Regions from separate parts of the Burkholderia plantarii genome, predicted to be linked through region 2. Evidence: predicted binding sites of a transcription regulator. Region 2 holds the regulator's gene; each other region holds the start of a gene.

Region 1 (8,011 bases), 360 kb from region 2:
GGACGGCCGCACCATCCAGCTGACCGCGCCGGCCGATCCGGCCCAGCAGGTCGCGTTCATGGCACGCCTGCAGAACCTCGAGGTGAACCCGGACCGCGCCGCGGCCAAGGTGATCCTCAACGCGCGCACCGGTTCGATCGTGATGAACCAGATGGTGACGCTGCAGAACTGCGCGGTCGCGCACGGCAACCTGTCCGTCGTCGTCAACACGCAGCCCGTCGTTTCGCAGCCCGGGCCGTTCTCGAACGGCCAGACCGTGGTCGCGCAGCAGTCGCAGATCCAGCTCAAGCAGGACAACGGCGCGCTGCGCTACGTCAACGCCGGCGCGAACCTCGCCGACGTCGTCAAGGCGCTGAACTCGCTCGGCGCCACACCGGCCGACCTGATGTCGATCCTGCAGGCGATGAAAGCCGCGGGCGCGCTGCGGGCCGACCTGGAGATCATCTGATGGCCAATCTTCCGAATTCCACCGACCTCGCCGCCGGCACCGACCTCACGCAGCGCTTCGCGCTCGATGTGCAGGGCTTCGACCAGCTGCGCCGGCAGGCCGACGCCTCGCCCGAGAAGGGCGCGAAACAGGTCGCCACGCAGTTCGACGCGATGTTCTCGCAGATGATGCTCAAGAGCATGCGCGACGCGACGCCCCAGGACGGCGTGTTCGATTCGAACACCTCGAAGCTCTACACCTCGATGCTCGACCAGCAGCTCTCGCAGCAGATGGCCTCGCGCGGCATCGGCGTGGCCGACGCGCTGATGAAGCAGCTGATGCGCAACATGAACCCGTCGGGCGGCGCGGCCGGTGCTGGCGGCGCGGCCGGCGCGCTGGGCGCCCTCGGCGGCTCGGGCGGCAACGAAGGCGGCCTCGCCGCGGCCGGCGCGCTGGCCCAGGCGCTCGCCAGTTCGCGCGGCAACGGCCGGCTCGGCGGCGTGGCCGGTTACTCGGCCGCGAGCTCGCTGACGCCGCCCGTCAAGGGCAACGGCACCTCGGCCGCCCAGGACGGCTTCGTCGACAAGGTGGCGGGCGCGGCGCAGGCGGCCAGCGCGGCCACCGGCATCCCGGCGCGCTTCATCGTCGGCCAGGCGGCGCTCGAATCGGGCTGGGGCAAGCGCGAGATCCGCGGCCGCGACGGCAGCTCCAGCTACAACGTGTTCGGCATCAAGGCGACCAAGAACTGGACCGGGCGCACCGTGTCGGCCGTCACGACCGAGTACGTCGGCGGCCAGCCGCGCCGCGTGGTAGCGCAGTTCCGTGCCTACGATTCCTACGAGCACGCGATGACCGACTACGCCACCATGCTCAAGAGCAACCCGCGCTACGCGGGCGTGGTGAATGCCTCGACCACCCCGGAAAGCTTCGCCAACGGCATGCAGCGCGCCGGTTATGCCACCGACCCGCACTACGCGAAGAAGCTGATTTCGATCCTGCGCCAGATCGTCTGACGAGGCGGGAATGGCGGCGCGGGAGCGGACGGAAATGTCGGCGCGAGGCCGGTCAACGGGTAAGGCGACGTTGTTTTTTACCTATTTCCAGGTATCCGGCATTTCGAATTTTCGTTTAGCTGAAGATCTTCGGATCATTTCGATCTACACTTTGCGCTTGACGCACCTGCGCGCCGTTCGGCGCAGCGACGGGCGTCGAGAGACCAGCGGCCCGCGTCCCGCAGGCAGGCCATCAGAGCCCGGAGCAACCGGGCGACAAGCAGACCTAACCGGCAAGCCATGAATAACGAAGCACTGACCGAAGCGTCGGGGGATGACGATTCGCTCCCCGATTACGGCCGTCGCAACCCGCTCGAAATCGGCGTGCAGTTGCGCAATCTCGTCAACCGGGGCGATTTCCTGACGGTCCGTTATTCGGGCGGACAGCTCGTGACGCGCGTGCTCGAGGTCGATGTCGGCGCCGGCACCTTCGTGTTCGACTGGGGCGCGGCGGAGGGGCAGAACGCCAGCCTGCTGGCCGCCCCCTACGGGATCTTCGAGGCGCTGCCCGACGGCGTGCGCGTCGAGTTCACGATCGAGACGCCCGTTGCCACGGATTACGAGGGCCGCCCCGCGTTCCTCGCCAAATTCCCCGACGTCCTCTATTTCGTGCAGCGCCGCGAGTATTTCCGCGTCGATGCCCCGATGCTCGAACCGTATATCGCGCGCGGCAAGCTGCCCGAAGGCGAAAGCTTCACGTTCGAGATCGACAATCTCTCGCTGGGCGGGATCGGGCTGCGCACCGGCGACGAGCGCGCCGCGGCGCTCGAAACGGGCCAGACGCTGGAGCACGTCGAACTGAACCTGGCCGGCCACGGCAAGCTCGCGCTCGACCTGGAACTGGTCTCGCAGCGCAGCATCGAGACGCCGAGCGGCGCGCGCCGCTACTACCTCGGGTTCCGCTTCGTGTCGCTGCCCGGGTCCGCCGAAAACACGCTGCAACGCCTGATCACCCAGCTCGAAGTGAAGCGCCGCCAGCTCGCGCGCGCGTAGTCGCGCACGCGTCTGGCGCGCCGGTCGGCCGCCGCGAATTTTCACGCGCGCGGCCTCAATTTCCACCGGACGCCGCCGTTAAACCGGGTGTCCCTTTCCCGGAGGCCGTCCGCGGCCGGCATCGCATGAGCAACCTTCTGAACATCGGTCTCAGCGGCATCAACGCCGCGCAGTGGGGCATCAACACGACCGGCCAGAACATCAGCAACCAGGCCACGCCCGGTTACTCGGTCGAGCGCGTGGTGTATGCCGAATCCGACGGCCAGTACACCACGAACGGCTTCCTGCCGACCGGCGTCTCCACCGTCACGGTGCAGCGTCAGTACAGCCAGTACCTGTCCGACCAGCTCAACACCGCGAAGACCGCGAGCAGCTCGCTGTCCACCTATTCGCAGCTGGTCGCGACGCTGAACAACTACATCGGCAGCCCGACGGGCGGCGTCGCCTCGGCGATCTCGACGTTCTTCAGCGGGCTGCAGAACGTGAGCTCGAGCGCCGCCTCGCGGCAGACCGCGATCAGCGATGCCGCGACGCTGGCCAACCAGCTGACCTCGGCCGGCGCGGAGTTCGACTCGCTGCGCACCAGCGTGAACACGCAGCTGCAAAGCGCGGTCACGCAGGTCAATTCGCTGACCACCCAGATCGCCCAGCTGAACCAGCAGATCACGGTGGCGAGCCAGGGCGGCCAGCCGCCGAACCAGCTGCTCGACCAGCGCGACCAGGCGGTGGCGACGCTGCAGACCGTCGTCGGCGTGCAGGTGGTGCAGAGCAACGGCAACTACAACGTGCAGATGGCCAACGGCCAGCCGCTGGTGGTGGGCAACACCAGCTACGAGATGTCGACGGTGCCGTCGCCGTCCGATCCGAGCGAGCTGACCATCGGCCTGCGGAACACCGCGGCCGGTTCGGGCGCGGCGGGCCAGGTGCAGGTGCTGTCCGACAGCAACATCACGGGCGGCACGATCGGCGGCCTGCTGCAGTTCCGCAGCCAGACGCTCGACCCGGCCCAGGCGCAGCTCGGCGCGATCGCGGTCAGCTTCGCCTCGCAGGTGAACGCGCAGAACGCGCTCGGCATCGACGCGAACGGCAACGTGGGCGGCAACCTGTTCACGGTGCCCGCGCCGCAGAGCATCGCCAACACCGACAACACCGGCGACGCCACGCTCTCGGCGAGCTTCGCCAACGGCCAGCAGCCGCCGACGAGCGACTACACGCTGTCCTACGACGGCACCAATTACACGCTGAAGGACCGTTACTCGGGCAGCGTGATCGGCACCGCCACCTCGCTGCCCGCCACCATCGGCGGCCTCGACCTGTCGGTCGACGACGCCACCAAGCTGAAACCAGGCGACTCGTTTACGATCGAGCCCTCGCGCAACGCGCTCGACGGCTTCGCATCGGTGGGCACCGCCAACACGATCGCGGCCGCCGCGCCGGTACTCGCCACGCGGGGCACCGGCAACACCGGTTCGGCCACCATCTCGCAGGGCACCGTCACGGCCGGCTACCAGATGCCGTCGAGCACCACCACGCTGACCTACGACGCGGCCTCGAAGTCGCTGTCGGGCTTTCCGGCCGGCACCACGGTCACCATCAACACCACGCCGCCGACCAGCTACCCGATCACCGGCACCACCACCCAGGTGCCCTACGATTCGAGCGCCGGCGCGTCGCTGACCATCACCAGCACCACGCAGCCGCCGCCCTCGGGCGTGATGAACAACGTGTCGGTGCAGATCTCCGGCACGCCCGGCGACGGCGACACGTTCAAGATCGCACCAGGCGGCGCCAGCAACGACAACCGCAACGCGCAGGCGATGTCGAACCTCGTCAGCTCGAAGACGTTCGACGGCGGCTCGACCACGCTGACCACCGCCTACGGTTCCTACGTGAACAACATCGGCAACACCGCCGCGCAGCTTGCCGCGGCGAGCACGGCACAGACCGCGCTCGTCAGCCAGATCACGTCGCAGCAACAGTCGGTGTCGGGCGTGAACCAGGACGAGGAAGCCGTGAACCTGATGCAATACCAGCAGATGTACCAGGCCAACGCCAAGGTGATCCAGACCGCCTCGACGCTGTTCAGCACGCTGCTCGGCATCTTCAACTGAGGACGGAGTCGATCATCATGCGCATCGCGACCTCGCAGTTTTATACGCAGAACATCGAGCTGATGAACAACCAGGAGTCACAGCTCTCGGAACTCTATCAACAGGTGGCGAGCGGCAACACGCTGCTCACCGCCGCCGACGACCCGCTCGGCGCCGCCCAGGCGGTGCAGCTGTCGGCCACCTCGGCCACGCTCGCGCAGTATTCGTCGAACCAGTCGTCGGCGCTGTCCTCGCTGCAGCTCGAGGACAAGACGCTGTCGAGCGTGACGAGCGTGCTGAACTCGGTGATCCCGTCGCTGACGGGCGCCATCAACGGCACGCTGTCGGACAGCGACCGCTCGGCGCTCGCCGCGCAGCTGCAGGGCCAGCGCGACACGCTGCTGCAACTGGCCAATACCACCGACGGCACCGGCAACTACCTGTTCGCGGGCCTGCAGAGCGGCAACCAGCCGTTCACGAACTCGCCGTCCGGCGGCGTTACGTACTCGGGCGACACCGGCCAGCGCACGGTGCAGATCTCCGATTCGGTCAGCGTGTCGATCGGCGACAGCGGCAACAGCGTGTTCACTTCGGTGCCGGCGCTCGGCAGCCTCGCGGTGCCGGCCAGCAACCCGAACAACACGGGCACCGGCACGATCGGCGTGATCACGGGCGGCACGCCGGGCGATCCGACCAACAACCACGCGTTCACGGTCACGTTCGGCGGCACCGCCAGCGCGCCGACCTACACGGTCACCGACAATTCGACCACGCCGCCCACGGTCGGCGCCGCGCAGACCTACACGGCCGGCAGCGCGATCAAGATCGGCAGCCAGAGCATGATCGTCTCGGGCAACCCGGCGCCGGGCGATACCTTCACGCTGACGCCGGCCACCCAGGCCGGCGGCGACATGATCGGCGCGCTCGACGCGGCGATCGCGGCGCTCAAGCAGCCGGTGGGCAGCGGCGCGGCGGCCAGCGCCACGCTCAACAACGCGCTGACCACGGCGCTGACCAAGATGCAGAACGCGGTGGCCAACGTCACCACGGTGCAGGCCTCGGTGGGCGGCCGCGAGCAGGAAGTGCAGTCGATGCAGACCATCACCAGCACCAACTCGCTGCAGATCACCAGCAACCTGACCGACATCACGCAGGCCAACATGCCGGCCGCGATCACCCAGCTGCTGCAGGTGCAGAATTCGCTGACCGCGGCGCAGGAAGCGTTCTCGAAGGTGCAGGGCCTGTCGCTGTTCCAGTTTTTGAACTGACGGGCCGGACGCGGCGCGACCGGGGCGGGCGTCCCGGGCGCGCCGGATTCGTTGCTTCTCCTTTCCTCGCTTCGCCGCTCTTCGCTTCATCACCCGCCTCGCCGCTTTTCCCGCTTTTCCCGCGTTCCTCCGCTTCGCCCTGCCTTCCCCCTGGTCGCCCACCGCTCCGCCTTTCCGCCGTTCCCGCCTGGTTTCGCCGCGTTCCGTCATGTTCCGTCGTGTTCCGTCCCGTCCGGCCGGCTCGCGTCGTCGCGGCCACATCGCGGGCGGCGCCTGGCGTCCCGCGCGGATCCACGCCAGGCCGCCCTGATCCGCGTCACCGCTTGCGGGCCGCCCCGGCTTGTCAGCCGTGTCAGGGCTTCGTACACTCGCGCCTGATTCGCATCCGGCGCGCCGGCATGGGCCGCCGCTGCGTCATCCGTTTCGCCACCCACCACGACAACCCGGAGAGCCCGCGATGGCCGATTCCCATTTCCCGCGCTGGCGCCTCGCCGCGCGCGGCGCCACCAGCGTGGTCGCCCCCGACGAACGGCTGCCGTGGCCGCAGATGGTGGCGATGGGCGTGCAGCACGTGGTCGCGATGTTCGGCTCCACCGTGCTCGCGCCGCTGCTGATGGGCTTCGATCCGAATCTCTGCATCTTCATGTCGGGCATCGGCACGCTGCTGTTCTTCGTGCTGGTGGGCGGGCGCGTGCCGAGCTATCTCGGCTCGAGCTTCGCGTTCATCGGGCTGGTGGTGGCCGTGACGGGCTACGGCGGCAGCGGCGCGAACCCGAACATCCCGGTCGCGCTCGGCGGCATCATCGCCTGCGGCGTGGTGTACGCCGTGATCGGGGCGATCGTGTCGGCGGTCGGCACGCGCTGGATCGAGGCGCTGATGCCGCCGGTGGTGACCGGCGCGATCGTCGCCGTGATCGGCCTGAACCTCGCGCCGATCGCCGTGAAGGGCGTGAGCGGCAGCACCTTCGACAGCGTGATGGCGCTGGTGACGGTGCTCTGCGTGGGCGGCGTGGCGGTGTTCGCGCGCGGCACCGTGCAGCGCCTGCTGATCCTGGTGGGGCTGCTGATCGCCTACGCGATCTACGCGATCGCCACCAACGGGCTCGGCCTCGGCCGGCCGATCGACTTCTCGATCGTGGCCAACGCGCACTGGTTCGGCATCCCGAGCTTCACGGCGCCGGTGTTCGAGCCGCACGCGATGCTGCTGCTCGCGCCGGTGGCGGTGATCCTGGTGGCCGAGAACCTCGGCCACATCAAGGCGGTGAGCGCGATGACGGGCCACAACCTCGACCGCTACGTGGGCCGCGCGTTCATCGGCGACGCGCTCGCCACCATCGTCTCGGGCAGCGCCGGCGGCACCGGCGTGACCACCTACGCCGAGAACATCGGCGTGATGGCCGTCACGCGCATCTACTCGACGCTGGTGTTCGCCTTGGCCGCCCTGATCGCGATCGGGCTCGGCTTCTCGCCGAAGTTCGGCGCGCTGATTCGCACGATTCCGGGGCCGGTGCTGGGCGGCGTGTCGATCGTCGTGTTCGGGCTGATCGCGGTGACGGGCGCGCGGATCTGGGTGGTCAACCGCGTCGATTTCTCCGACAACCGCAACCTGATCGTGGCCGCCGTCACGCTGGTGCTCGGCGCCGGCGACTTCTCGCTGAAGCTCGGCGGCTTCGCGCTCGGCGGGATCGGCACCGCCACGTTCGGCGCGATCCTGCTCTACGCGCTGCTGGGCAGGGAGAAGGAGCCGGGGCCGGTGGTCTGACGGCCGCGCTTCGATCCGGCGCCTTGCGCCAGCACTGCGAGCCGGCCGCTCAGCCGCGCCGCGCCTGCGCGTCGAGCCACGCGCAGAACTGCACGACGAGCGGCGAGGCCTCGCGCGCGGCGATCCACCAGTAGCTGCGCGAGGCGATGCGCGGGCCGTCGAGCGGCAGCACGAGCCGGCCGCCCGCGAGTTCGTCGTCGATCAGCGGCAGCGGGCCGAGCGCCACGCCGAGCCCGTCCACGGCCGCCTGCAGCGCCAGATAGAAATGATCGAACGACTGCTTCTTGCGCGCGCGCAGCGGCGTGCCGGCCGCCGCGAACCAGTCGCCCCAGGCGGTGGGCCGCGTGTCGGAGTGCAGCAGCACGTGGCGCGAGAGATCGTCGGCCTGCGCGATCGGCATGCGCTCGAGCAGCGCCGGG
Region 2 (8,011 bases):
GATGGCTCCTGTGCAAGAAAACAGGCCGGGCCGCACGAGCGGCCCGGGGCGGGCCGCGCGGGGCGGCCGGCGCGATGCGTGGCGCGGCCGCGCCGGCAGGGCGCGGCGCGCGACACGTCCGGTCCGGCGCGCGGCGCCGGGCGCGGGATCAGTAACGGTAGTGGTTCGGCTTGAACGGACCGTCCTGCGACACGCCGATGTACGACGCCTGCTCCGGCGACAGCACCGTCAGGTTCGCGCCGATGCGTGCCAGGTGCAGGCGCGCGACCTTCTCGTCGAGGTGCTTCGGCAGCACGTACACCTTGTTCTCGTACTGCTCGCCGCGCACGAACAGCTCGATCTGCGCGAGCGTCTGGTTCGCGAACGAGTTCGACATCACGAACGACGGATGGCCGGTCGCGCAGCCGAGGTTCACGAGGCGGCCTTCGGCCAGCAGGATCACGCGCTTGCCGTCCGGGAAGATGATGTGGTCGACCTGCGGCTTGATGTTTTCCCACTGGTACTGGCGCGTCGACGCGATGTCGATTTCCGAGTCGAAGTGACCGATGTTGCAGACGATCGCGTTGTGGCGCATCGCCTTCATGTGGTCATGGCCGATCACGTGGAAATTGCCGGTGGCCGTCACGAAGATGTCGGCCTTGTCGGCCGCGTACTCCATCGTCACGACGCGGTAGCCTTCCATCGCCGCCTGCAGCGCGCAGATCGGATCGATTTCGGTGACCCACACGGTCGCGCCGAGGCCGCGCAGCGACTGCGCGCAGCCCTTGCCCACGTCGCCGTAGCCGGCCACGACCGCGATCTTGCCCGCGATCATCACATCGGTCGCGCGCTTGATGCCGTCGACGAGCGACTCGCGGCAGCCGTACAGGTTGTCGAACTTCGACTTGGTGACCGAGTCGTTGACGTTGAACGCCGGGAACGGCAGGCGGCCGTCCTTTTCCATCTGGTACAGGCGATGCACGCCGGTGGTGGTTTCTTCGGTCACGCCCTTGATGTGGGCGAGGCGCTTCGAGTACCACTCGCCGTCGGCGTCGAGGTGCGCGGCGATCGACTTGTACAGCGCGACTTCTTCCTCGTTGGTCGGCTTGGCGATCACCGAGCGGTCCTTCTCGGCCTTCGAGCCCAGGATCAGCAGCAGCGTCGCGTCGCCGCCGTCGTCGAGGATCATGTTGGCGAATTCGCCGTTCGGCCATTCGAAGATGCGGTGCGAGTACTCCCAGTACTCGTCGAGCGACTCGCCCTTGAACGCGAACACCGGCGTGCCGGCCTCGACGATCGCGGCGGCCGCGTGATCCTGCGTCGAGAAGATGTTGCACGAGGCCCAGCGCACGTCCGCGCCGAGCGCCTTCAGCGTCTCGATCAGCACGCCGGTCTGGATCGTCATGTGCAGCGAGCCGGCGATGCGCGCGCCCTTGAGCGGCTGCGATGCCTTGTATTCGTCGCGGATCTGCATCAGGCCGGGCATCTCGGTCTCGGCGATGGTCAGTTCCTTGCGGCCCCATGCGGCCAGCGCGAGGTCGGCGACGATGTAGTCCTGCGAAGCTTTCGGGTCGATAACGGCGTTCATCACGCCCTCCTTTCTAATCAAAGATTGGTGACGTGAGCGCCGTTCAGAAAGCGGGAAGCCGGACCGGCGCGGCGAATCGTGCGATTCGCGCTGCCTGCCGGGCCACCGCCTGGTGAAGATTTCCGAGCCTGGCGGGCCGGTGCCCGTCGCAACGCTCCTCGGAAACGAGCTCGGATTGTAGCAAAGTGTCGGGAAGAATTCCCGCGCGCGATGCGGGCGCAAGCCTGCTGGTGCGTGCCGATTAAGGAGCGGAGCCGAATTTCCGGCGCGCGCCGCGCGCGGCCCTCAGTGTTCGGCGCCCACCCAGGCCTGTTCGCGCAGCCGCGCGCGCAGGCGCGCCACGGCCTGGCTGTGGAGCTGGCACACGCGCGACTCGCTGACTTCGAGCACGGCGCCGATCTCGCGCAGGTTCAGGCCGCGCTCGTAGTAGAGCGACATCAGCAGCTTCTCGCGCTCGGGCAGGCGGTCGATCGCCTCGACCAGCGCCGCGCGCAGGTGCTCGTCGAGCAGCGCGGACAGCGGATCCGAGTGGTCGACGCGGTAGCGGTCGAGGAACGGCTCGTCGTCGGCCGAGCGGTCGAAATCCTCGTAATAGATCAGCTGGCTGCCGTGCAGGTCCTGCAGCATCGACTGGAAGTCGGTGAGCGGCATTTCCAGGTGGGTGGCGATCTCGCTCTCGTTGGCCGAACGCCCCAGCCGCTGCTCGACCTGATGGATGGCCTGCTCGACCTCGCGCGAGGTCTTGCGCAGGCTGCGCGGCAGCCAGTCGTTGCTGCGCAGTTCGTCGAGCATCGCGCCGCGGATGCGCTGCGTCGCGTAGGTCTCGAACTGCGCGCCCTGATCTTCCTTGTAGCGGCTCGCCGCGTCGAGCAGGCCGATCATGCCGGCCTGGATCAGGTCGTCGAGATCGACGCTCGCGGGCATCTTCGCGACGAGTTGCAGGCCGAGCCGGCGCACCAGCGGCGCGTATTTCGCGAGCACTTCGGCCTGCCCCATCCCGGCCTCGCCCATCGCGGACGTGGACAGCTTTCCTTGAGCGTTGTACATCGGCTCCCTCCTGAGTGCCTTGGGTCAAACGGCGTGCGCCGCGCCCCGTTCGACTGCCGGATGTCCGGCAAAGGCCCGTCCGGCGGGATTCGTCGGACGCATCGGCCAGTACAGCAGGTCCGACGCGATCTGCCGGTAGTCGCGCGCGGCGGCCGACGACGGGAACGCATCGACCACGGTATGCACGAGTTCGCGCGCGCGCGGCACCAGCGGATCGGCGCTCACGTAGCCGCCCTCGGCCAGCGCCACCGTCAGGTAGCGGCCGGCCACGCCCGCCAGGTTCTCGTAGGCGGCGCGCGCGTCGGACTCGCTCTGCACGTGGTTGACCAGCACGCGGAACTGCGCGAGCGCGTGCGCGTAATGGAGCCGCTTCATGCAGGCATAGGCCTCCGTGATCGCGGAGCCGGCTACGCGCGTCACGATCAGCACGTCGTGAGCGGCACGCGCAAGAGCGGAGAGCGCGCCGTTCGCGTCGCGCTGGGCGTCGACGAGCACGATGTCCGCGGCGCCTTCCAGATAGGCGGCGAGGCGTTCATCGTCGTAGCCGTCGCGCGCGAGATCGGCGGCGACGCAAAGGGAGAAACCGGCTTCGTGGCGCACCGTGTTGCCGGTACGCAGCCACGCGCTGCCGAGCGTCGCGGCGGCCGAATCGGCGTCGTTGCGCTCGTCGACGACGAGCACGTCCTTGCCGAGCGCGGCGAGCGCGGCGGCCAGGTTGACGACGGCCGAGGTGCAGCCGACCCCGGTGGGGCCGCCCGTCACCGCGACGATCCGGGTCGCGCGGCCGGCCAGCAACCGCCGCAGTCCTTCAGCCTGATCGGTGATTCGTTTATCCAAAGTAGACCTCGTGATGTCCGGAACCCGGACGGCCGCCAGCCAGGGCCGACAGCATGCCGGGCAGATCGTCTTCGAGCGGCACGAACGGCGAGCCGTCTCGCGGTACACAGAACGCGCTCTTCAGCAGGAACTTGCGCGTCGCCACGTAAAGGTTCTCCGGCACCTTCTGGCCGGTCGACACGTAATGCACCGGCAGCTGGTAGCGGATCACGGTGTCGAGCACGCCGCCGAGGTTGGTGGCCTCGTCGAGCTTGGTCAGGATGCAACCGGCCAGGTCGGGCTGATCGGAGCCGCGATAGGCCTGCACCACCTCGTTGAGCGTATCGCCATGGCTGGTGGCCGCGAGCAGCAGCAGGCGCTGCACGCGCGCGTCGGCGCCCTGCAGCATCGCGATCTGGTCGGAGACGGTGCGGTCGCGCTGGCTCATGCCGATCGTGTCGATCAGCACGATGTGCTTGTTGCGCAGCTCGGAGAGCGCCAGCTGCAGGTCGCCGCCGTCCTTCACGGCATGCACCGGCACGCCGAGGATCCGGCCGAAGATGCGCAGCTGCTCGTGGCCGCCGATCCGGTAGCTGTCGGTGGTCAGCAGCGCGACCTTGCTGGCGCCGAAGCGCATCACGCAGCGCGCGGCCAGCTTCGCCGTGGTGGTGGTCTTGCCGACGCCGGTCGGGCCCATCAGCGCGAACACGCCGCCGCGCTCCATCAGCGCGTCCTCGCTGTCGAGCACCGGCAGGTTGCCGGCCAGCACCGATTCGGCCCAGTCGCAGGCGCCGTCGAAGCTGCCCGCCGAGACGTCGGCCGGCAGGTTGTCGACCACCGTGCGCACCAGCTGCGCCGAGAAGCCGGCCGCGAACAGCCGCTTGGTCAGCGCGCCGTGCAGCGGCGTGCGGCGCTGGCGGTCGTTCCACATCAGGCCGGCGAACTGCTCTTCCATCATGCCGCGCATCGCGCTCAGCTCGTGCATCACCGTCTCGTTGACGATGCGCTCGATGCGCGCGTTGACCTCGTCGGCCAGCGTGGCGGACACGCCGGCACGTTCGGCCAGCTTCGGCGCCGCGGCCGTGGCGGCGGCGGCGCGCGCGACGCCCGCCTCGGCGGACTGGCGCGCGGCCACGTTGCGCACGATGTCGCGCGCCCACTCGGGCGGCTCGCTGTCGCCGCGCGCGGCCAGCGGGGCGGCCGGCGCGATCGGGCTCGCGGCGGCCGGGAACGCCTCGCTGCGCGGCGCCGGCGAGACCAGCGCCTCGTGCTGGCGCGTCAGGCGTCGCGCGTGCTCGACGAGCCACGGCGCGGGGGCCGACGGCGCGGCCGGTTGGTCCTGCGCGGGCGCGGCGGCGACGGTGGCGGCCGGCAGCTCGCCGTCGTCGAGCAGTTCGTCGTCGTTGGCGTCGGGCGCGCCCGGCTCGGCGCTCGCGCCGAACACCGACGAGAACACGTCGGGCAGACCACCCGAGGCATACGGATTGTTCGGCGCGGCGGCGCGCGGCATGCCGGTCACGGCGCTCGCCGGACGGGTCGCGGGCGGTAACGCGCGCATGCTGCCGGCGGCGGCAACGGGCGCCTTCGGCGCCAGCGCGGCGAGCTCGGCGTCCGCGAGGGCGACGATCTCGACCGAGCCGTCGTCGAGCGTGCGGTTCGACAGCACGACGGCATCGCCGCCGAGCGCCTCGCGCACCAGACGCAGCGCGTCGCGGCTCGTTGGGCCGGTGAATTTGCGGATGTTCAAGCGTTACCCCCGATGACGTTCGTGACTTTGATCGTGCGTGTCTCCGGCACTTCGGCGTAAGACAGCACCTTCAATTGCGGCAGGCTGCGGCGCAGGAAGCGCGCGAGCATCGCGCGCAGCGCATGCTGCACCAGCAGCACGGGCGGCAGCCCCATGTTCTGCTGCCGCAGCATCGCTTCCTGCGTGCCCATCAGCAGCGTCTGCGCGAGTCCGGGCTCGAGGCCCGGGTTCGCGCCAGTGGCGAGCGCCTGCGACAGCACGCGCTCGAGATTCGAATCCAGACCCATCACCTGCATCTCGCCCGCGCCCGGATACCACTGCTGGGTAATCGCGCGGCCCAGCGCCAGACGCACGGCGGCGGTCAGGTCGTAGGGATCGGTGATGCGGCCGGCCTGCTCGGAGACCGCCTCGATGATGGTGCGCATGTCGCGGATCGGCACGCCTTCCTCGAGCAGGTTCTGCAGCACGCGCTGCAGCGTGGTCAGCGACACCGTCTTCGGCACCAGGTCCTCGATCAGCGACGGCGCATCGCGGCCGGTGCGCTCCAGCAGCGCCTGCACTTCCTGACGGCCGAGCAGCTCGGCGGCGTGCTGCACCACCAGGTGGTTCAGGTGGGTCGCCACCACGGTGCTGGCGTCCACCACCGTGTAGCCGTACACCTGCGCCTGCTCGCGCTGCGAGACGTCGATCCAGACCGCCGGCAGGCCGAACGCCGGATCGCGCGTCTGCGCGCCGGGCAGCGCGGCCGTGACCTGGCCCGGATTGATCGCGAGCCACTGGCCCGGATAGGCGTCGCCGGTGCCGACTTCCACGCCCTTGAGCGCGATCCGGTAGCCGTTCGGGCGCAGTTCGAGGTTGTCGCGGATATGGATCACCGGCGGCAGGAAGCCGATTTCCTGCGCGAACTTCTTGCGGATGCTCTTGATCCGCTTGAGCAGTTCGCCGTCGCCGCTCGACTCGACCAGCGGGATCAGCCGGTAGCCGACCTCGAGCCCGAGCGGATCGATCAGCGTGACGTCTTCCCAGGTCGCTTCGTGGCTGTCGGCCGGCAGCGCGGCGGGCGGGGCGATCTCGGTGACCGCGCCCATCGCGCGACGGGTGGCCTCGCGGCGGCGCATGGTGCGCGCCAGCCAGATCGCGCTGCCGCCGAGCAGCAGGAACGCGAAGTGAGGCATGTTCGGGATCAGGCCCATCATCACGATGATGGTGCCGGTGATGGTCAGCACGCGCGGGTTGGTGAACAGCTGGCCCGTGATCTGCGTGCCGATGTCCTCCTCGGTGGCCACCCGCGAGACGATCACGCCGGCCGCGGTCGAGATCACCAGCGACGGGATCTGCGCGACCAGGCCGTCGCCGATCGTCAGCAGCGTGTAGTTCTTGCCGGCCGCGGCGAAGCTCATGTCGTGCTGGACGATGCCGACGATCAACCCGCCGATCACGTTGATCGCCATGATGATGAGGCCCGCGATCGCGTCGCCGCGCACGAACTTCGAGGCACCGTCCATCGAGCCGTAGAACTCGGCTTCCTGCGCCACCGACACGCGCCGCTTGCGCGCCTGCTCCTCGTTGATGAGGCCGGCGTTGAGGTCGGCGTCGATCGCCATCTGCTTGCCGGGCATCGCGTCGAGCGTGAAGCGCGCCGACACCTCGGCGATCCGCCCCGCGCCCTTGGTGATCACCATGAAGTTGATGATCATCAGGATGATGAACACGACGATGCCGACCGCGAAGTTGCCGCCCACCAGGAAGTGGCCGAACGCCTCGATCACCTGGCCGGCCGCGTCGGGGCCGGTGTGGCCCTCGAGCAGCACCACGCGCGTGGAGGCCACGTTCAGCGACAGCCGCAGCAGCGTGGAGAACAGCAGCACGCTCGGGAACGCCGCGAAGTCGAGCGGCTTCGTGGTGTACATGCTGACCAGCAGCACCATCACCGACAGCGCGATGTTGAACGTGAACAGCAGATCCAGCAGCATCGGCGGCAGCGGCAGGATCATCATGCCGAGGATCATGCAGATCAGGATCGGCCCGGCCAGCGCGCGCAGGTTGGCGGCGTCGAAGCGACCCGCGAGCTTGCTGGAGAGTCCGGACGGCGTGCTCATGCGGCACCTCCTTCGTTACGTGCGTCGCGGCCCGCCGCGCGCTGGCCGAGCACCTCGGCGGCTTCCCGCAGTTCTTCCTCGCCGTCGACCTCGGCGCCCTTGTCGAGCTCGGGCGGCACGTCCAGATCGACCGGCTCGGCCGGGAACGCCCCGCCCTCGCTGCGGAAGCGCTTGAGCTGGTAGACCCACGCCAGCACCTCGGCGACGGCCGAATAAAGCGAGCCCGGGATCTCGCGCTCGAGGTCCACGTTGTGATAGAGGGCGCGCGCGAGCGGCGGCGCCTCGAGGATCGGCACGCGGTGCTCCTCGGCCAGCTCGCGGATCCGCGCGGCCACCAGATTCACGCCCTTGGCGATCACCTTCGGGGCGCGCATCTCGCCGTCGGTATAGCGCAGCGCGACCGCGAAGTGGGTCGGATTGGTGACCACCACGTCGGCCTTCGGCACGTTGGTCATCATCCGGCGGCGCGCCATCGCGCGCTGCTGCTGGCGAATCCGGCCCTTCACGTGCGGATCGCCCTCGCTCTCGCGATGCTCGCGCTTCACTTCTTCCTTCGTCATGCGCAGCTTCTTGTTGTACTGCCAGATCTGGTACGGCACGTCCATGGCGGCCACCACCAGCATGCCCGCCACCGTCATGCCGCAGCACACGGCCACCAGATGCATGGTGTCGGCCAGCGCCTCGTGCAGCGGCAGCTTGAGCAGGCCGAGCATTTCGTCGTGGTTGCGCCAGATC
Region 3 (8,011 bases), 320 kb from region 2:
GCCCTGGCCGCCGTCCGGCTCGACGCTCCAGTCGAGCCGCGCGCCCGGCCAGGCCTCGCCGGCCCAGCGGAACTGCTCCGTGGCGAGCAGATCGAGCTGCTGGCGCACCAGCGGCAGCGTTGCCGGATGCACGGTGGCCATCGCCGCGGCGGTGTTCGTCGATGCGTCGGCGCCGTTCTGGCCCGGCGCCATGCCGTCGGGCTGGCCCGCGGTGGCGGCGAACAGCCGGCCGGCGGCCTCGTCGGCCGCGAACGACGCATAGGCGTGCGCGCCGCTCGCGCCGAACTGGCCCGGCGCCGCCTGTCGCGCGTCCTGCGCCGGCGCCTGGCCGGGCGCGCCGGAGGCCGGCGCGGCGGGCCGATTGCCGTCGCCGGACGCGGGCGTGCCGGCGCCGCGCGTCAGCTGCGTCTGCGGCTCCTGCGCGAGATCGGCGGTGGTGCGCTGGCCCGAAAGCCATTGCGAGAGATGGGATTCGTAGAACAGGCCGCTGCTGGAGACGGCGCGCGAGAGCGCCGCGGCCAGCGCGGCGACGCTCGCCTCGGTGACGCCCGGCAGCACCGGCGCGGCGCCGGAGGCCGCGGCGGTCGAACCGGCCGAGGCAGAGGCGGACGTGCCCGGGGCGGACGTATCCGAGGCAGGGTTGCCGGCCGCGCCGGATGCCGTCGCGGCCGAGCCGGCCGGCATCCCCGTCTGAGGAGCACCCGTCTGAGGGGCCCCCGGGGGCGGCGTGGCGCCGCCGGAAGCGGCGAAAGCGGCAGCCGCAGCCGCAGCCGCGTCGGCGGCGGCCTGCGCGGCCGGATCGAGCACGGGCGGCCCGGCCAGCAGCGGCAGGCTGCCGATCACCACCGGCGTGGCGTCGCCGCCATAACGGGAAATCGCGTCGAGCGTCAGCGCGACGCTCGACAGGTCGGTCTGCACGGAAGCCGCGGGCGGGCTCGGCGGGGTAGGCGGCAGCGGCGCCTGGGCGGCGCCGCGGGTGGCGCCCGTCGAGACGCCGACCTGGGTGGCCGCCGCGCCGGCCGACACGCCGCCCTCGAGCAGGCTGTCGATCCGGCTGGCGAGCATGGCGGCGGTAACGGCGTCGATCCCGGTCATCGTGATTCCCCGCGCGGCGCGCGGCCGGCATCTATCGGTGTGGCGGCCGCCGTCTGCGCGGCGAACGCGTATCCATCCAACGCAACGCGCGGCCACCGACCGGGCGGCGCGCCGATCACGGCCCTCGCCAACCCCATGCCGCCCGTTGCGCCCCCCATCGCCGGCTTCGTGGCCGGCGGCACCGCTCGCCGGCGCGGGCGCGCGGCGAACCGCCCGGCCACGCTGCCGGCCCTGCCATCCCGTCGAATCCGCCCGCGCCCGCACCGCGGCGCGGCAGTGCCGGCGCATCCGTGTTCAGCGACGCGCCTGGTAGATATCCTTCAGCATCCGCGTCGAGCGGCCCGCCTCGAACAGCGCCGACAGCCGCGCGACTTCCGGGCTCGCGAGATCGCGGATCGCCGCGTCGTCGGCGAGGATCCGGCGGATCAGCGAATATTTGTGCCCGCGCTCGGCGGGGTCCAGCAAGACGCCTTCCTCGGCGGCCTTCAGGCCGTCGACGAGCGTCTGGTACTCGGCCTGCAGCCCGTCGACCGCCGGCCAGTCGGCGCCGCGCGCGGCCGCGAGCATCCGGCGGGATACGTCCGCGATCGCCTCGTAGCGAGCGAGATAGGCTGCCTTGCGATTCATCGAGTCACTTCCGGCTGGGCTTGTGGCGTCATCATCCGGGCGACTTCGGGGCCAATGCCGGCCCAGGCTTCCTCGAGCGTCGCGAGCAGGCCGTCCACTTCCAGCAGGATCGCGTCGTTGGCGCTCACGTTCGCCTCCAGCAGGCGGCGCAGCATGTACGAATACAGCGCGTTGAGGCGCTCGGCGATCTCGCCGCCGGCCTTCACGTCGAGCGACTGCTGCAGGCCGCTCTCGATGATACGCATCGACTTGCTGATCGACTCGCCGCGCGCCGCCACGTTGCCCGAGGCCAGGTGCAGACGAGCGTGGACGATCGCCTTGCGCGCGCCTTCGTACAGCATCGCGATCAGCCGGTGCGGGGACGCGCCCATCACCCCTGTCTCGACGCCGACGCGCGCGTAGGCACTGGCTCCAGCGTGTCCTGGGGAAAACATGGTGGCCCTCCTGTAGTGCGTTCGTGTCTATGCGGGAAGCCCGTCGCGACGGCATGCATCGCGCGGGCTATTACCGGCGTTATCGGTAAGGACGGGGAAAGCTTTAGCGCGTCGACGGCGCGGGGGGTGCGCCGTTTGGGGGTCAGACCGACATCTGCATGATGTCGTTGTACGCGCTGACGAGCTTGTTGCGCACCTGCAGGCCGAACTGGAGGCCGATATTGGCCTTTTGTCCGTCGATCATGACATCGTTCAGCGACACGTTCGGCGCGCCGAGTTCGAACGCCTTGGCCTCGCCGGCGGCGGTGGCCTGGGCCTCGCTGATCCGGTCGAGCGACGATTTCAGCGCGCCCGCGAAGCTGCTCGCGGTGGCCGCGCCGTTGCCGGCCAGCGCGGCGCCGGACGTGCTGCCTGCGGCCTGGGCCGCCATCGCCTGCATTTGTTGCAGCGCCGAAGCAATACCGTTGACGGGCGCAGTCATGGGGTCTCCGCAGAAGGATTCGGGAAAAACACGGGAAAAGGAGCCGGCGTCGGCCGGGAAATCGGTCCGGCCCTCGAACCACCTTGCCATGCCAGCACCGGCTCGGTGCTGGCGCGCGCGCGGCGGCGACGAAATGCCGGATTGCGACCAAGCATAGCAAGCGCCCGGCACGCGAAGCGGGTGAAGTACGGGGAAAACTCGGCTCTGTTCCCCCGATCGCCACTGGACGCCGACCGGATAATCGGATCGTGTCATTGTCCGTCCGCTCGTCGAGCGGCAGCCCGCTGTGGAGAACCCCGACGCATGGATTCGCAGGCCAACTCGCTGATCAACCCAGACGCGCGCAACGCCGTCGCCGGCACGTCGCCGAACGCGACCGCCGCGGCCGGCACGTTGCCGGGCGCCGGCGCGGGCGGCGCGGACTTCGGCATGGGCGGTTTCGCCGAACGCTTCTCCGGGTTGCCCGGTCTGTCGCGGATGCGTACCAACCCGAAACTGCCGTTCGTCATCATCACCGCGCTGGCGATCGCCGCGATCGTCGCCCTGGTGCTCTGGAGCCGCGCGCCCGACTACAAGGTGCTGTACAGCAACCTGTCGGACCGCGACGGCGGCGCGATCATTACCGCACTGCAGCAAGCCAACATTCCCTATCAGTTCGCCGACGCCGGCGGCGCGATCCTGGTGCCGGCCAGCCAGGTCCACGAAACCCGCCTGAAGCTGGCCGCGATGGGCCTGCCCAAGGGCGGCTCGGTCGGCTTCGAGCTGATGGACAACCAGAAGTTCGGCATCAGCCAGTTCGCCGAGCAGGTCAACTACCAGCGCGCGCTCGAGGGCGAGCTGGAACGCACCATCGCCTCGATCAACGCGGTGCGCAGCGCGCGCGTGCATCTGGCGATCCCGAAGCCGTCGGTGTTCGTGCGCGACCGCGAGGCGCCGAGCGCGTCGGTGTTCATCGATCTCTACCCGGGCCGCGTGCTCGACGACGGCCAGGTGCTCGCGATCACGCGCATGGTGGCCTCGGGCGTGCCCGACATGCCGGCCAAGAACGTCACGATCGTCGACCAGGACGGCAACCTGCTGAGCCAGCAGCCGTCGTCGTCGGGGCTCGACGCGAACCAGCTCAAGTACGTGCAGCAGGTCGAGCGCAACACGCAGAAGCGCATCGACGCGATCCTCGCGCCGATGTTCGGCGCCGGCAACACGCGCTCGCAGGTCAGCGCCGACATCGACTTCACGAAAAGCGAGCAGACCTCGGAGAGCTACGCGCCGAACGGCACCCAGCAGCAGGCGGCGATCCGCAGCCAGCAGACCTCGTCGTCCACCGAGAACGCGCAGAGCGGCGCGGGCGGCGTGCCCGGCGCGTTGTCGAACACGCCGCCGCAGCCGGCCTCGGCGCCGATCACGGGCGCGAGCGGCGCGGCCGGCACGCCGCCCACGCCGATCAGCGACCGCAAGGACTCGACCACCAACTACGAGCTCGACAAGACGGTGCGCCACACCGAGGCGCCGACGGGCGGCATCAAGCGGCTGTCGGTGGCCGTGGTGGTCAACGACCTGCCGGTGGTGGACGCCAAGGGCCACGTGACGATGCAGCCGCTCACGGCCGACAAGCTCAAGCAGGTCGAGCAGCTCGTGAAGGACGCGATGGGCTACGACGAGAAGCGCGGCGACTCGGTGAACGTGGTCAACAGCGTGTTCACCACCACCGCCGATCCGCTCGCCAACCTGCCGTGGTGGCGCCAGCCCGACATGATCGCGCTGGCCAAGGACGCCGCGAAGTGGCTCGGCATCGCCGTGGCGGCCGCCGCGCTGTACTTCATGTTCGTGCGCCCGGCCATGCGCCGCGCGTTCCCGCCGCCGGAGCCGGTGGTCGCGAGCCCGGCGCTGGCCGCGCTGGGCGGCCCCGACGAGCCCGCGCTCGACGGCCTGCCGGCGCCCGACTCGGTGGTTGCCGAGGACTCGCCCGAGGCGGCGCTGCTGGCGTTCGAGGCCGACAAGCACCGCTATGAACGCAACCTAGACTACGCGAAGATGATCGCTCGGCAGGATCCGAAGATCGTCGCGACGGTCGTCAAGAACTGGGTGTCCGATGAGCGCTGAAGGCCTGATCAAGAGCGCGCTGCTGCTGATGTCGATCGGCGAGGAAGAAGCGGCGCAGGTGTTCAAGTTCCTGGGCCCGCGCGAGGTCCAGAAGATCGGCGTGACGATGGCCACGCTGAAGAACGTCACGCGCGATCAGCTCGACGACGTGCTCAAGGAGTTCGTCTCGGAGGCCGAGAAGCACTCGGCGCTCTCGCTCGATTCCGGCGAGTACATCCGCTCGGTGCTGACCAAGGCGCTCGGCGAGGACCGCGCCGGCGTGATCATCGACCGGATCCTGCAGGGCAGCGACACCAGCGGCATCGAGGGCCTCAAGTGGATGGACTCGGCCGCGGTCGCCGAGCTGATCAAGAACGAGCATCCGCAGATCATCGCCACCATCCTCGTGCATCTGGACCGCGATCAGGCCTCCGAGATCGCATCCTGCTTCACCGAGCGGCTGCGCAACGACGTGCTGCTGCGGATCGCCACGCTCGACGGCATCCAGCCGGCCGCGCTGCGCGAACTCGACGAGGTGCTGACCTCGCTGCTGTCGGGCAGCGACAACCTCAAGCGCAGCCCGATGGGCGGCATCCGCACCGCGGCCGAAATCCTGAACTTCATGACCAGCACGCACGAGGAATCGGTGCTCGAGAACGTGCGCGTCTACGACGCCGACCTGGCCCAGAAGATCATCGACGAGATGTTCGTGTTCGAGAACCTGCTCGACCTCGAGGATCGCGCGATCCAGCTGGTGCTGAAGGAAGTCGAGTCGGAAACGCTGATCGTCGCGCTGAAGGGCGCGCAGCCGCCGCTGCGCCAGAAGTTCCTGTCGAACATGTCGCAACGCGCGGCCGAACTGCTGGCCGAGGATCTCGACTCGCGCGGCCCGGTGCGCGTCTCCGAAGTCGAGCAGCAGCAGCGCAAGATCCTGCAGATCGTGCGCACGCTGGCCGAGCAGGGCCAGGTCGTGATCGGCGGCAAGGCGGAAGATGCGTATGTCTGAACGCGCGCGCGCCGGTGCCGCCACGCTCACCGCGTACCAGCGGTGGGAGATGGCATCGTTCGATCCGAAACCGCCGCCGCCCGTCGAGGACAACGGCGAGGCGGCCGCGGCCGCGCTCGCGCTCGAATTGCAGCGCGTGCGCGACGCCGCGCATGCAGAAGGCATGGCGAGCGGCCATGCCGAAGGGCTCGCGATCGGCCAGCGTGCCGGCTACGAAACCGGCTACGCCGAGGGCATGGAGATCGGCCGCGCCGAGATGCGCGCCGAGGCCGTCAAGCTCGCCACGCTGGCCGCCTCGTTCAGCGAGGCGCTGCTCGGCGCGCGCGACGGCCTGGCCGACGAACTCGCCCAGCTCGCGCTCGACATCGCGCAGCAGGTGGTGCGGCAGCACGTGCAGCTCGACCCCGGCACGGTGCTGGCCGCCGCGCGCGAGACGCTGGCCGCCGAGCCCGCGCTCGCCGGCGCGCCGCAGCTGGTGGTGAGCCCCGCCGACCTGCCCGTCATCGAAGCCTATCTACAGGAAGAACTCGACGCGCTCGGCTGGAGCGTGCGCACCGATCCGGCCGTCGAGCGCGGCGGCTGCCGCGCCCAGGCCGCCTCCGGCGAGATCGACGCGACGCTGCCCACGCGCTGGGAGCGCGTGGCCGCCGCGCTCGGCCACACGAGCGAATGGTGAGCCGGCCATGACCGCCCCCGCTGCTGCCCCGGCGTCCGCCTCCAACGCCCGTCCCGTTCCGGCCGCCGCCGCGATCGCCGCCAATCCGCACATCGCCCACTGGCGCGGCCAGCTCGGCGCGCTGCGCGAACGCGGCGCGCTGGCGCTGCCGCTGCGCCCCTGCGGGCGCCTGACGCGCGCCGCGGGCCTGGTGCTGGAAGCCACCGGGCTGCGTCTCGCGGTCGGCTCGGAATGCATCATCGAGCTGCCGCCCGGCAGCACGCTGCCGGTGGCCGAGGCCGAAGTGGTCGGCTTCGCCGGCGACCGCCTGTTCCTGATGCCGACCACCGAAGTCGCCGGCGTGCTGCCCGGCGCGCGCGTCTGGCCGCTCGAACGCGCGCCGATCGCCGACCCGATGACGGGCGCCAAGCGCCTGCCGGTGGGCTGGCAGATGCTGGGCCGCGTGGTCGATGCCTCGGGCCGCCCGCTCGACCGGCTCGGCCCGCTCGGCTCGGAGATCGACGCGCCGCTGTCCGCGCCCACCATCAATCCGCTCGAACGCGAGCCGATCCACCACGTGCTCGACGTCGGCGTGCGCGCCATCAACGCGCTGCTGACGGTCGGCCGCGGCCAGCGCATGGGCCTGTTCGCGGGCTCGGGCGTCGGCAAGTCGGTGCTGCTCGGCACCATGGCGCGCTACACCAGCGCCGAGGTGATCGTGATCGGCCTGATCGGCGAGCGCGGCCGCGAAGTGAAGGAATTCATCGAGCAGATCCTCGGCGAGGACGGGCTCGCGCGCTCGGTGGTGGTGGCCGCGCCGGCCGACGTCTCACCGCTCTTGCGGATGCAGGGCGCGGCCTACGCGACCTCGCTGGCCGAATATTTCCGCGACCAGGGCAAGCACGTGCTGCTGCTGATGGATTCGCTCACGCGCTATGCGATGGCACAGCGCGAGATCGCGCTGGCGATTGGCGAGCCGCCCGCCACTAAGGGCTATCCGCCGTCGGTGTTCGCCAAGCTGCCGGCGCTCGTCGAGCGCACCGGCAACGGCCCCGAGGGCGGCGGCTCGATCACCGCGTTCTACACGGTGCTGACCGAGGGCGACGACCAGCAGGATCCGATCGCCGATTCGGCGCGCGCGATCCTCGACGGCCACATCGTGCTGTCGCGCCAGCTCGCCGAGGCCGGCCACTATCCGGCGATCGACATCGAGCAGTCGATCAGCCGCGCGATGACCGCGCTGATCGACGATCGCCATCTCGATCGCGTGCGCCGCTTCAAGCAGATGCTCTCGCGTTACCAGCGCAACCGCGACCTGATCGCGGTGGGCGCCTACGCGGCGGGGCGCGACGCGCAGCTCGACCGCGCCATCGCGCTGTACCCGCGCATCGAGGCGTTCCTGCAGCAGGGCTTTCGCGAATGCGCGCCGTTCGCGTCCTGCATGGCCGCGCTCGACGCGCTGTTCCCGGGTGAAGGAGGCTGACGATGTCCGCAGGTTTTCCGCTACAGATCCTGCTCGATCGCGCGCAGGAAGAACTCGACAACGCGACCAAGCAGCTCGGTCTCGCGCAGCGCGACCACACCGCCGCGGTCGCCCAGCTCGACTCGCTGCTGCGCTACCGCGACGAATACCA

The links. The regulator FliA, encoded in region 2, starts transcription of late flagellar genes. The targets are predictions, from matches to a motif close to CTAAAGTTTNNNNNNNNNNNGCCGNTA.
Region 1: flgK (flagellar hook-associated protein FlgK) is a predicted target of FliA. The motif match lies at 2,527-2,553, and genes of this name have one in related genera.
Region 3: fliS (flagellar export chaperone FliS) is a predicted target of FliA. The motif match lies at 2,237-2,263, and genes of this name have one in related genera.

Annotation. Positions count from the first base shown of each region.
Region 1 covers NZ_CP007212.1:3,985,829-3,993,839, reverse strand. Annotated here, with positions in the region: gene bpln_RS17135 (flagellar basal body P-ring protein FlgI) at 1-448, shown strand, start outside; gene flgJ (flagellar assembly peptidoglycan hydrolase FlgJ) at 448-1,440, shown strand; gene bpln_RS17125 (flagellar brake protein) at 1,720-2,472, shown strand; gene flgK (flagellar hook-associated protein FlgK) at 2,598-4,583, shown strand; gene flgL (flagellar hook-associated protein FlgL) at 4,601-5,830, shown strand; gene bpln_RS17110 (solute carrier family 23 protein) at 6,288-7,592, shown strand; gene bpln_RS17105 (transcriptional regulator GcvA) at 7,642-8,011, opposite strand, start outside.
Region 2 covers NZ_CP007212.1:209,279-217,289, reverse strand. Annotated here, with positions in the region: gene ahcY (adenosylhomocysteinase) at 149-1,567, opposite strand; S-adenosyl-L-homocysteine riboswitch at 1,664-1,733, opposite strand; gene bpln_RS00875 (RNA polymerase sigma factor FliA) at 1,853-2,614, opposite strand; gene bpln_RS00870 (MinD/ParA family ATP-binding protein) at 2,639-3,451, opposite strand; gene flhF (flagellar biosynthesis GTPase FlhF) at 3,444-5,177, opposite strand; gene flhA (flagellar biosynthesis protein FlhA) at 5,174-7,276, opposite strand; gene flhB (flagellar biosynthesis protein FlhB) at 7,273-8,011, opposite strand, start outside.
Region 3 covers NZ_CP007212.1:4,033,464-4,041,474, forward strand. Annotated here, with positions in the region: gene fliK (flagellar hook-length control protein FliK) at 1-1,095, opposite strand, end outside; gene bpln_RS17330 (flagellar protein FliT) at 1,390-1,722, opposite strand; gene fliS (flagellar export chaperone FliS) at 1,719-2,156, opposite strand; gene fliE (flagellar hook-basal body complex protein FliE) at 2,299-2,637, opposite strand; gene fliF (flagellar basal-body MS-ring/collar protein FliF) at 2,941-4,737, shown strand; gene fliG (flagellar motor switch protein FliG) at 4,727-5,722, shown strand; gene fliH (flagellar assembly protein FliH) at 5,715-6,398, shown strand; gene fliI (flagellar protein export ATPase FliI) at 6,406-7,860, shown strand; gene fliJ (flagellar export protein FliJ) at 7,863-8,011, shown strand, end outside.